3 regions of the Chelatococcus daeguensis genome follow, and region 2 is predicted to be linked to each of the others. Evidence: predicted binding sites of a transcription regulator. Region 2 holds the regulator's gene; each other region holds the start of a gene.
The links. Region 2 encodes LexA, which represses DNA repair genes until DNA is damaged. Its sites were predicted from a motif close to TGTTCNNNNTGTGTTCNG; they were not measured.
Positions count from the first base shown of each region.

Region 1 (3,273 bases), 730 kb from region 2:
TCGTGCTGCCGGGCTCCCCCGGCGCCTGCAAGGACGCCTGGGACGGCATCCTCGCCGCGCAGCTCGATTATCGCCAACGGCCGTGCAATTTCGTCGAGATCATGCCGCGGCTCGACGAGCATCTGAGGCGTGGAACCGGCAGCTGAACGGACGGGGATCACGCCCCGGTCTCAACCGGCCGCCTCGAAGGCGACCGGCAGCGCCGGCAGCATCATCGGCCGGCGATGGCCGGCGACGACATGAGCCTTCGACAGCAGCATGCGCGGGCCGAGCGGCGCGCGGCCGAACAGCCCCTGGGCCACATGCCGCAAGCGGCCGAGCGGCACGATGCACGAGCCGCCGAGCCACAAGCCCGTCGTCTGGCCGCCTTCGCGGCGCAGGAAGCGCTCCATCACGGCGATCCAGTTCGCCGTCGGCACGTCGCCGGCCTTGAGCAGCATCAGCCAGGGGCCACGTGCTTCGTGCACGCCCGCGCGCCAGCCGGCTTCGCCATCCCCGGCCCGCACGAGCGAAGCGCCCACCGCCTCCGCGACGCGGGCGGCATCCCGGTCCTCGCCGCAATCGATGATGATGGCCTCGCGCACGACCGCCGCCGCGACGCCGGGCACGAGAGCTGCCAGCGTCGCGCCGAGCCCTTCCGTATCGCCATTGGCCATGATCAGGACGGAAATCATGCCGGAAGCCTAGCGCAGGCACCTCGCCATGACGCTGCGGCACGCTGTCTTAGCGGCAGGACCACGGACGGCCCGAATCCTCGGTGGCAGGCGCGAGCCCGCCGGCGCTGGCCGCGCCCAACATCCCGATGCATGCGGCTTGCCCGCCGGGCGAGCGGTCGATACGCTCGCATCGTGCTGTGTGACTGGCGGGATGAGATGGGGAACCATCGGGGAGCGCAGCACTGTTCCGCCATCCGCCTGGGCCAACTCCAAGATCGCGAGTGGAGGCCCCATGGACGCTGTGCTCCTGTTTCTTCTGACATCGCTCGCGCTCGTCGGGAGCCCCGGACCCAACACGCTCAGCCTGGCGGCGCTCGGAGCTGCCCTCGGCATGCGTCGCGTGGTGCCGTACATGCTCGGGCTCGATCTCGGAATGGTCGCCGTCGTGGCTTTGGTCGGCTCGGGCCTCTGGGCGGCGGTGCTTTCCTCTCCCCGGATCGCGCCGGTCGTGACCTTTGCCGCGAGCGCCTATCTCATCTTCCTGGCCTACCGGATCGCCACGGCGCCGCCGCTGAGGACGGCCGCCGCAGGATCGGCCGCGCGTCCCCCTCGCTGGCATGCGGGCGCGACCCTGTCTCTGGCCAACCCGAAGGCCTATGTCGCCGTGGCGGCTGTATTCTCGCGATATTCCGTCTGGCCCGACAGCACCATCGGCGATCAGTTGCTGAAGGGAACGCTGCTGCTCGCGACAGTCGTTCTCGTCAACATCCTTTGGCTTGCTGCCGGCTCGCTGCTCGCGCGCCCCATGGACAACCCCCGGGCAAGGCGTGTCTTGAACATGTCCTTCGCGGGCTTGCTGATCCTTTCCGTAGCCGTGCCGTGGGTGCTGTCACCACCCGGCAAGCCTTGAATTGAGATTTCCGGCACGCCCGTTTGACGATGGCCGCTCCCGTCACTCCTCTTGATGCTCCGCTGCACGACGAAAGGAGAACGCGAATGCCGCAGGAGATCAGACCACAGCCAGGCGTCTTCCCCGGTTCGCATATGCCGGTCAGCAGCCTCAACGCCCGCCTCGATGCGTGGCAACAGGGGATCACCTTGCCGATTCCAGCGCCACCGCAACCCGCGCGGGACCAACCGCCGGCGGCGCCCGGCACCGCGGCCGACGCTGCGGAAGCGCCGCAGAACCAGGACTAGACGATCGAACGTCGGCTTCTGTTTCGGCACGCGGCTTGTGCCGTTGCTAACCTTGCGCCTCGACCACAGCCACCACTGGACACGGGAACAATTTTGTTCTCTATATGTTCTCAATCGATGATCGCTGCTGGAATCGGAGGCGCCCATGCGGGCCCGAGCCGTCTCTCATTCACCCGCCCCTGCCACCCCGTCGCGCACCGGCCGGGGGCGCGATCTGCTGAAGGAGGTGCCGCAGGTCGGCCCGGCGGATCCGCTCGCCCTTGTCGGCCATCGCATCGACCCGGAGCGGCGGCGCGGACGCGGGGCCGTCGGCAACCCCGTGGCGCGCTACGAGCCGACTCACCGGGAGGATGTCGACGACGGCTGGGAGGGCCTTGCCGAGCTGCCGCCGTTCAAGACGGAGGTGCAGACGGAGAAGGCGCGCACCATCATCACGCGCAACGATTCGCCCGACATCTCCTTCGACCGCTCGGTGAACCCCTATCGCGGCTGCGAGCACGGCTGCGTCTACTGCTTCGCCCGGCCGACCCACGCCTATATGGGCCTGTCGCCGGGGCTCGACTTCGAATCGAAGCTCTTCGCCAAGCCGGATGCGCCGGCGTTGCTCGAGAAGGAACTATCCGCCTCCAGCTACGTGCCACGCACGCTCGCCATCGGCACCAATACCGATCCCTACCAGCCCATCGAGCGCAAGTTCCGCCTCATGCGCGGCATCCTGGAGGTGCTGGGCAGGACCGGCCATCCGGTCGGCATCGTGACCAAATCGGCCCTGGTGACGCGCGACATCGACCTCCTCGCGCCTATGGCGGCGCGGGGCCTCGCCAAGGTGGCGATCTCCGTCACCACGCTCGACGCCAAGCTCGCCCGCACGATGGAGCCGCGGGCGGCGACGCCGCAGCGCCGGCTCGACACCATCCGCCGGCTCAGCGAGGCTGGCATCCCCGTCACCGTGCTCGTTGCTCCCATCGTGCCGGCCGTCAACGATGCGGAGATCGAGAACATCCTCGCCGCGACGCATGCCGCAGGCGCGCGCGAGGCGGGCTACGTCATGCTGCGCCTGCCGCTCGAGGTGCGCGACATCGTGCGCGAGTGGCTGATGAGCGACTATCCCGACAAGGCCCGGCACGTGCTGTCGCTCATCCGCTCGACGCGCGGCGGCAAGGACTACGATTCCAGCTGGGGCCAGCGCATGGTGGGCTCCGGTCCCTATGCCTGGATGATCGGCCGGCGTTTCGAGATGGCCGCCGAGCGCCTCGGCTTCAACAAGCGCCGCACGCGGCTCAGGACGGACCTCTTCTCACCGCCCCGTCGCGGCGCCGAGCAGCTCAGCCTCTTCTGAAAGGATAGCCCGATGACCGCGACCGTTCCTGCGCGCGTCAACCTCATCACGCTCGGCGTCACGGACCGCGCTGCCAGCCAG
Region 1 is NZ_CP018095.1:1,233,316-1,236,588, reverse strand. It holds gene moaB (molybdenum cofactor biosynthesis protein B) at 1-146, shown strand, start outside; gene BOQ54_RS05885 (hypothetical protein) at 171-674, opposite strand; ZMP/ZTP riboswitch at 846-927, shown strand; gene BOQ54_RS05880 (LysE family translocator) at 949-1,566, shown strand; gene BOQ54_RS05875 (hypothetical protein) at 1,653-1,853, shown strand; gene BOQ54_RS05870 (PA0069 family radical SAM protein) at 1,999-3,192, shown strand; gene BOQ54_RS05865 (VOC family protein) at 3,205-3,273, shown strand, end outside.
Region 1: the regulator LexA is predicted to act here: its motif matches at 1,948-1,965, upstream of BOQ54_RS05870 (PA0069 family radical SAM protein).

Region 2 (3,273 bases):
GCAACATGGCTTGACGAGGCGCGTAATGCGCTGACGACGCGCATCGCCCGTGCCGCCGGCGGGCAGGAGGGGGCTGTCTCGGCTGCGCTCGTCACCGGCAAGCGCGGCCTCATTACCGAGGATACCAACGAGGCCCTGCGCGCCGCCGGCCTCTATCACATCGTGTCGATCTCCGGTCTGCACATGGCGCTCGCCGCCGGCACGGTGTTCTGGGCCGTGCGCGCGCTCCTCGCGCTCTTTCCGGCCATCGCCCTCACGTGGCCGATCAAGAAGATCGCCGCCGCGACGGCCATGGCGGGGGCCGTGGGCTACTGCCTGTTCTCGGGTGCTGACGTCGCCACCCAGCGGGCGCTGATGATGACACTGACCATGCTCGGCGCCATTCTCGCCGACCGGCCGGCGCTCTCGATGCGCAATCTCGCGTTCGCCGCCATCTTGTGTCTCGCCCTCGAGCCGGAGGCAGTGCTCGGGCCGAGCTTCCAGATGTCGTTCTCGGCAGTGGCCTGTCTCGTGGCGCTCGCGGAATGGCAGGCGGCCCGTCCGGGCAGGGGCGAGGCGTCGCTCGGTCCGGTCGCGCGCGCCCTGTGCCATGCGTGGCGATGGACCGTCACCCTCGTCGTCACGACCCTGGTCGCCTCCCTGGCGACAGGGGCCTATGGCGCCTATCACTTCCAGACGGCGATGCCGCTGAGCGTGGTGGGCAACGGCATCGCGCTGCCCTTCGTCTCCTTCATCGTCATGCCGGCGGCTGTGCTCGGGGTTCTGCTCAACCCCTTCGGCCTCGACGCGCCCATCTGGTGGCTGATGGGGCAGGGCACGGCCATCGTGCTCGCGGTCTCCCACGCCATGCAGGACTGGCGCCTGTCCGTGATGGCGATACCGGCCTTTCCGGGCAGCGCGCTCATCCTCTTCTCGCTGGCGCTGCTCGTGCTGACCATCTGCATCTCGCCGCTGCGCTGGCTCGCCGCCGTGCCCGCGGCCGCCGCCCTCGCCATCGCCGCGGGAGCGGCGCGGCCGGACATCTTCGTCGACCGCAACGGTGCGAGCGCGGCCGTCCGGGGTGTCGAGGGGCGTCTCGCCGTGCTCGGCCGCGCCTCGTCCTTCGTCGTCGCCCAATGGCTGCGCGCAGACGGCGATGCGAGGCAGCCGGGCGACGAAAGCCTCAAAAGCGGAGTCTTCTGCGACCGCGACGGCTGCACCATGCAGGCGGTCGACGGCCGCATGGTCGCCCTGGTGCGCCGCCCCTCGGCCTTCGTCGAGGACTGCCGGCGGGCCGACATCCTCGTCACTGCGCTCACCGTCCCGCCCGGCTGTGCAGCGCCCGTGGTCATCGACCGCACGAAGCTGCGCGAGAACGGCGCAATGGCCGTCATCCTCGGGAATGGCGGCAGCGATCGGCTCATCGGCCAGTTGCCCTCCGACGAGCGCCGCGCCTGGATGCAGGCGCTTCCTTCACGACCGTTGTCCACGGCGGCCGGCGCCGCGACGGGCCGGCCATCGCCCGCGTCAGCCGATGAGACGGGCGGGGAGGATCAGGAGCCCGACGTCAGTAGCGACGCAGCAGATTGACGAGCTTGCCCTGGATGCGCACCCGGTCGGGGCCGAGCACGCGCGTCTCGTAGGCCGGGTTGGCCGCCTCGAGCGCGATGGAGGAGCCGCGGCGCCTCAGGCGCTTCAGCGTTGCCTCCTCGTCATCGATCAGGGCGACGACGATATCCCCTGTATTCGCCGTATCCTGCTTGCGGATGACGACCGTATCGCCATCCAGGATGCCGGCCTCGATCATCGAATCGCCGCGCACCTCGAGCGCGAAGTGCTCGCCGCTGCCCAGCATGTCCGGCGGCAGCGAGACGGTGTGGCTGCGGCTCTGGATGGCGGAAATGGGCGTGCCGGCAGCAATCCGGCCCATGACAGGAATCGCAACTGTCTGGACAGCGGGTTCGACCGCCTGAGGCGCCGGCGCGCGCACCTTGCCAAGCCCGCCCTCGACCACGCTCGGGTTGAAGCGCCCGCGCGGGGCTGCGGCGACGCCGTCGGGCAGGCGCAGCACCTCGAGCGCCCGGGCGCGGTTCGGAAGCCGGCGAATGAAGCCGCGCTCCTCCAGCGCCACGATGAGGCGATGGATACCGGATTTCGACTTAAGATCGAGGGCTTCCTTCATCTCGTCGAAGGACGGCGGCACGCCGGTCTCACGCAGGCGTTCGTGGATGAAACGCAGGAGTTCGTGCTGTTTGCGCGTCAGCATGGCCGGCGATCTCGCTCCCCCTCGTCGAATCGCATTGTCGATGCGAGTCGAAAACAAATCATGAACGAGATTAGACGTTCCCGGTGTGTTCCGCAAGTTCGACCGAGGCGAAGTTCAGAGCCGGATGATGCGGCAGGGCTCGCCCGCCCGGGCGGCGGGGGCATGGGGCGCACGCACGACGAGCGCCTCGGCCTCCGCCATGAGGCGCAGCATGGAGCTGTCCTGGCGCGGGAAGGGGCTGGCGACGAGGGTGCCGTCGTCGGCCGTCGCGAGGCGGGCGCGCAGATAGTCCTGCCGCTCGTCATTGGCCGGCAAATCGCTGCCGAGCCGGGCCGGCAGGGTCGCGATTTCGGCCGCATCCGGATCGCCGCTCAGCGCCCGCACGAGCGGCGCGAGGAAGATGAGCGCGCACACGATGCTGGAGACGGGATTGCCCGGCAGGCCGAGCACGGCCATGGCGCTGAGGCGCCCGTGCATCAGGGGTTTGCCCGGGCGCATGGCGATGCGCCAGAAGCCGAGCTGCCATCCCTGCGCCGAAAGGGCGCGCTGCACGAGATCGTGATCGCCCACCGAGGCGCCGCCGAGTGTCACGAGCACGTCGGCCCGGGCCTCCTTGGCCGCATCGATCGCGGCAGAGAGCGCGGCGAGATCGTCACCGGCGATGCCGAGGTCGATGGCTTCGGCCCCGGCCCGTTCGGCGATGGCCGCAACGGCATAGGTGTTGGAGGCGACGATTTGATCGGGTCGGCTCGGTTCGCCGGGGCGGACGAGTTCGTCTCCGGTTGCCAGAATGGCAACGCGCGGCCGCCGCACCACTGGCAGCGCCGCATGGCCCATGGCCGCGGCGAGCGCAACTGCCGAGGGGGCGAGTTGCCGGCCGGCCTGCAGCAGGATCTCGCCTTCGCGAAAATCGAGCCCGGCCTCGCGCACGAAGCGCCCGGCCGCCACCGTCGACAGCGCTTCGATCTGGTCGCCGTTGGCGCGGGCATTCTCCTGAATCAGGATGGCGTCGGCGCCCGCCGGCAGGG
Region 2 is NZ_CP018095.1:1,966,009-1,969,281, forward strand. It holds gene BOQ54_RS09355 (ComEC/Rec2 family competence protein) at 1-1,569, shown strand, start outside; gene lexA (transcriptional repressor LexA) at 1,547-2,245, opposite strand; gene BOQ54_RS09365 (molybdopterin molybdotransferase MoeA) at 2,360-3,273, opposite strand, start outside.

Region 3 (3,273 bases), 570 kb from region 2:
CGGTTCCGGCTCGCCCGTTCCCGCGGTTGCGGGGGTCCGGCCGAGCCCCTCCCTCACCCGTTCAGCCGGATGCGGGAACAGGAGCCGCAGCCGGAAAATGGGAACTCAGCGCTGTTTTCTAGAGAGGGGCCAACCTCTTGTCGAGAGGATGAATCCGTTGCGGCAGAGGAAGTCGGCCCGGCCAGGGGCGGTTCCGCGGGCCCCAGGATGGCAAGGCTGCCCATGAAGACAGGCCGCCAGACAGGACCACATGGAAACGGGGCCGCGCGGGCCCCGTCTTCATTCGACCTTGCGATGGCCGCCTCCGGCTCAGGCCTCGCCCTCGTCGAGATCATCGGCCGTCGGGTCGACATGCTCGAGGATACGTTCGGCGAGGAGGCCGGCATTCTGCCGGATGGCCGCCTCGATGCGCGCCGACACGTCGGGATTGTCGCGCAGGAACTGCTTGGCGTTTTCGCGTCCCTGACCAAGGCGCTGGCTGTCGTAGGAGAACCAGGAACCGGACTTCTCCACGATGCCCGCCTTGACGCCGAGGTCGATGAGCTCACCCATCTTCGACACGCCCTCGCCGTACATGATGTCGAACTCGACCTGCTTGAACGGCGGCGCCACCTTGTTCTTCACCACCTTCACGCGCGTCGTGTTGCCGATCACCTCGTCGCGGTCCTTGATGGAGCCGACGCGGCGGATGTCGAGGCGCACCGAGGCATAGAACTTGAGCGCATTGCCGCCGGTCGTCGTCTCCGGGCTGCCGTACATCACGCCGATCTTCATGCGGATCTGGTTGATGAAGATCACCATGCAGTTCGAGCGCGAGATCGATGCCGTGAGCTTGCGCAGTGCCTGGCTCATGAGCCGCGCCTGCATGCCGGGCTGCATATCGCCCATCTCGCCCTCGATCTCGGCCCGCGGCGTGAGCGCGGCCACCGAATCGACCACCAGCACGTCGATGGCGCCGGAGCGCACCAGCGTGTCGGCGATCTCGAGCGCCTGCTCGCCCGTGTCTGGCTGGGAGATGAGCAGGTCGTCGAGCTTGACGCCCAGCTTGCGGGCATAGACGGGGTCGAGCGCATGTTCGGCGTCGATGAAGCCGCAGACGCCGCCCTTCTTCTGCGCCTCGGCGACGGTATGTAGGGCGAGCGTCGTCTTGCCCGACGATTCCGGCCCGTAGATCTCGATCACCCGGCCGCGCGGCAGGCCGCCGACGCCGAGGGCGATATCGAGCCCGAGCGAGCCGGTCGAGACCGTCTCGATCTCGATCGCCTTGTCGTTCTGCCCGAGACGCATGATCGAGCCTTTGCCGAAGGCGCGCTCGATCTGTGACAGCGCGGCATCGAGGGCTTTCGCCTTGTCCATGGAACTACCTTCTACGAGTCGCAATGTGGGCTGAGACATGAATGCTCGTCCTTATGCACGGGAAGCGAAGGATTCTCAATGCGCGCCGCAGTCAATGTACCTGTTTTGTTCCCGTTCACAAGTTCTTTTTTTGTTCGCACCGCGCGCGCCGGGCTCCCGGCCCGGCGACGCCGTCATTTCAGCTGCGTCTTGACCGCCTCGACGAGCTGCTTGAGGCTGAAGGGTTTCGGCAGGAAGGTGAACTGCTCGCCCTCGGGCAGGTTCTTCTTGAAGGCGTCCTCCGCATAGCCCGACACGAAGATGATCTTGAGGCTCGGAAAGCGCTCGCGCAGCGCACGCAGCAGGGTCGGCCCGTCCATCTCGGGCATCACCACGTCCGACACCACGAGGTCGACCGGCTGGTCGAGCCCGTCGACGATGGCCATCGCCTCCGTGCCGGAGCTTGCCTCGAGCACGGTGTAGCCGCGCGACGTGAGCGCGCGGGCGCCGAAGGCGCGCACCGCCTCCTCGTCCTCGACGAGCAGGATCGTGCCGCGGCCCGTGAGATCGGCCGCGAGCGTCTTCGCTGCCCCAGCCTTGGGCGCCGCCTCCTGCTCCGCGGGCACATGCCGCGGCAGGAAGATGCGGAAGGTGGTGCCTGCGCCAACCGTGCTGTCGCAGAAGATGAAACCGCCGGTCTGCTTGACGATTCCATAGACGGTGGAGAGGCCAAGGCCGGTCCCCTTGCCGACATCCTTGGTCGTGAAGAAGGGCTCGAAGATCTTGTCGAGCACATGCGGCGGGATGCCGGTGCCCGTATCGGACACCTCGACCAGGACATAGTCGGCCTCGGGCACCGCCTTGTAGCCGTACGCCGCCACCTCCTGCGCCGGCACGTTCTGCGTGCGGATCGACAGCTTGCCGCCGTCCGGCATGGCATCGCGCGCGTTGACGGCGAGGTTGACGATCACCTGTTCGAACTGGTTGACGTCGGCCTTGGTCAGCCACATGTCGCGCCCGTGGCGCAGTTCGAGCTCGATGCGCTCACCGATGAGGCGCTTCAGCAGCAGCGACAGATCGGACAGGCTGTCGGAAAGCTGGATGACCTGCGGACGCAGGGTCTGCCGCCGCGAGAAGGCGAGCAGCTGCCGCACCAGGCTCGCCGCCCGGTTGGCATTCTGCTTGATCTGCATGATGTCCTGGAAGGACGGGTCCGTCGGCCGGTGGTTGGCGAGCAGCAGGTCCGAATAGCCAATGATGGCCTGCAGCACGTTGTTGAAGTCGTGCGCGACGCCGCCGGCGAGCTGGCCCACCGCCTGCATCTTCTGGGCCTGGGCGAACTGCGCCTCGAGCGCCCGCTGCTCCGTCGTCTCGAGCGCGTAGACGATGGCGGCCTCGCCGTCGCCCTCCGCATCCGCCACGCCGCTGACGTAGATGCGGGCCGAGCGGTCCTCGGCGCCCCGGATGGCAACGTCGAGCGGCACGATGTCGCCGCGCCCCTCCCCCGCCGCGGCGAGGGCATTGCCCAGCGCATCCTCATCCCGCTCAGCCACGACGCCGGTGATGGTGCGCTCGCCGGGCGCGCCGAACAGGCGGGCAAAGGCGGCATTGCTGCGCAAGATCTCGCCGCGCCGGCCAACGGCGGCGATCGCCACGGGCGTGTCGTTGAAGAAACGGGCGAAGCGCACTTCGGCGGCGCGCTGGCCCTCGGCCACGTCCTCGCCCGGCGAGCGGTTGAGCACGAGCGTGCGCGAGGCGCCGGGCCGCCCGTCGGCCCCAAAGGCGACGCGGTGGAAGAGCCGCACGGGCAGCGACTGGCCGCCACGCCGGCGCAGGTCGACGTCGATGATCTCCGTGCGCACCTCGCCGGGGCCGCCGGTGACGGCGCCGATCAGGGCCGCCGCGTTCGGCGGCACGACGTCGGCCACGCTGAGGCCG
Region 3 is NZ_CP018095.1:2,538,833-2,542,105, forward strand. It holds gene recA (recombinase RecA) at 310-1,395, opposite strand; gene cckA (cell cycle histidine kinase CckA) at 1,530-3,273, opposite strand, start outside.
Region 3: the regulator LexA is predicted to act here: its motif matches at 1,477-1,494, upstream of recA (recombinase RecA).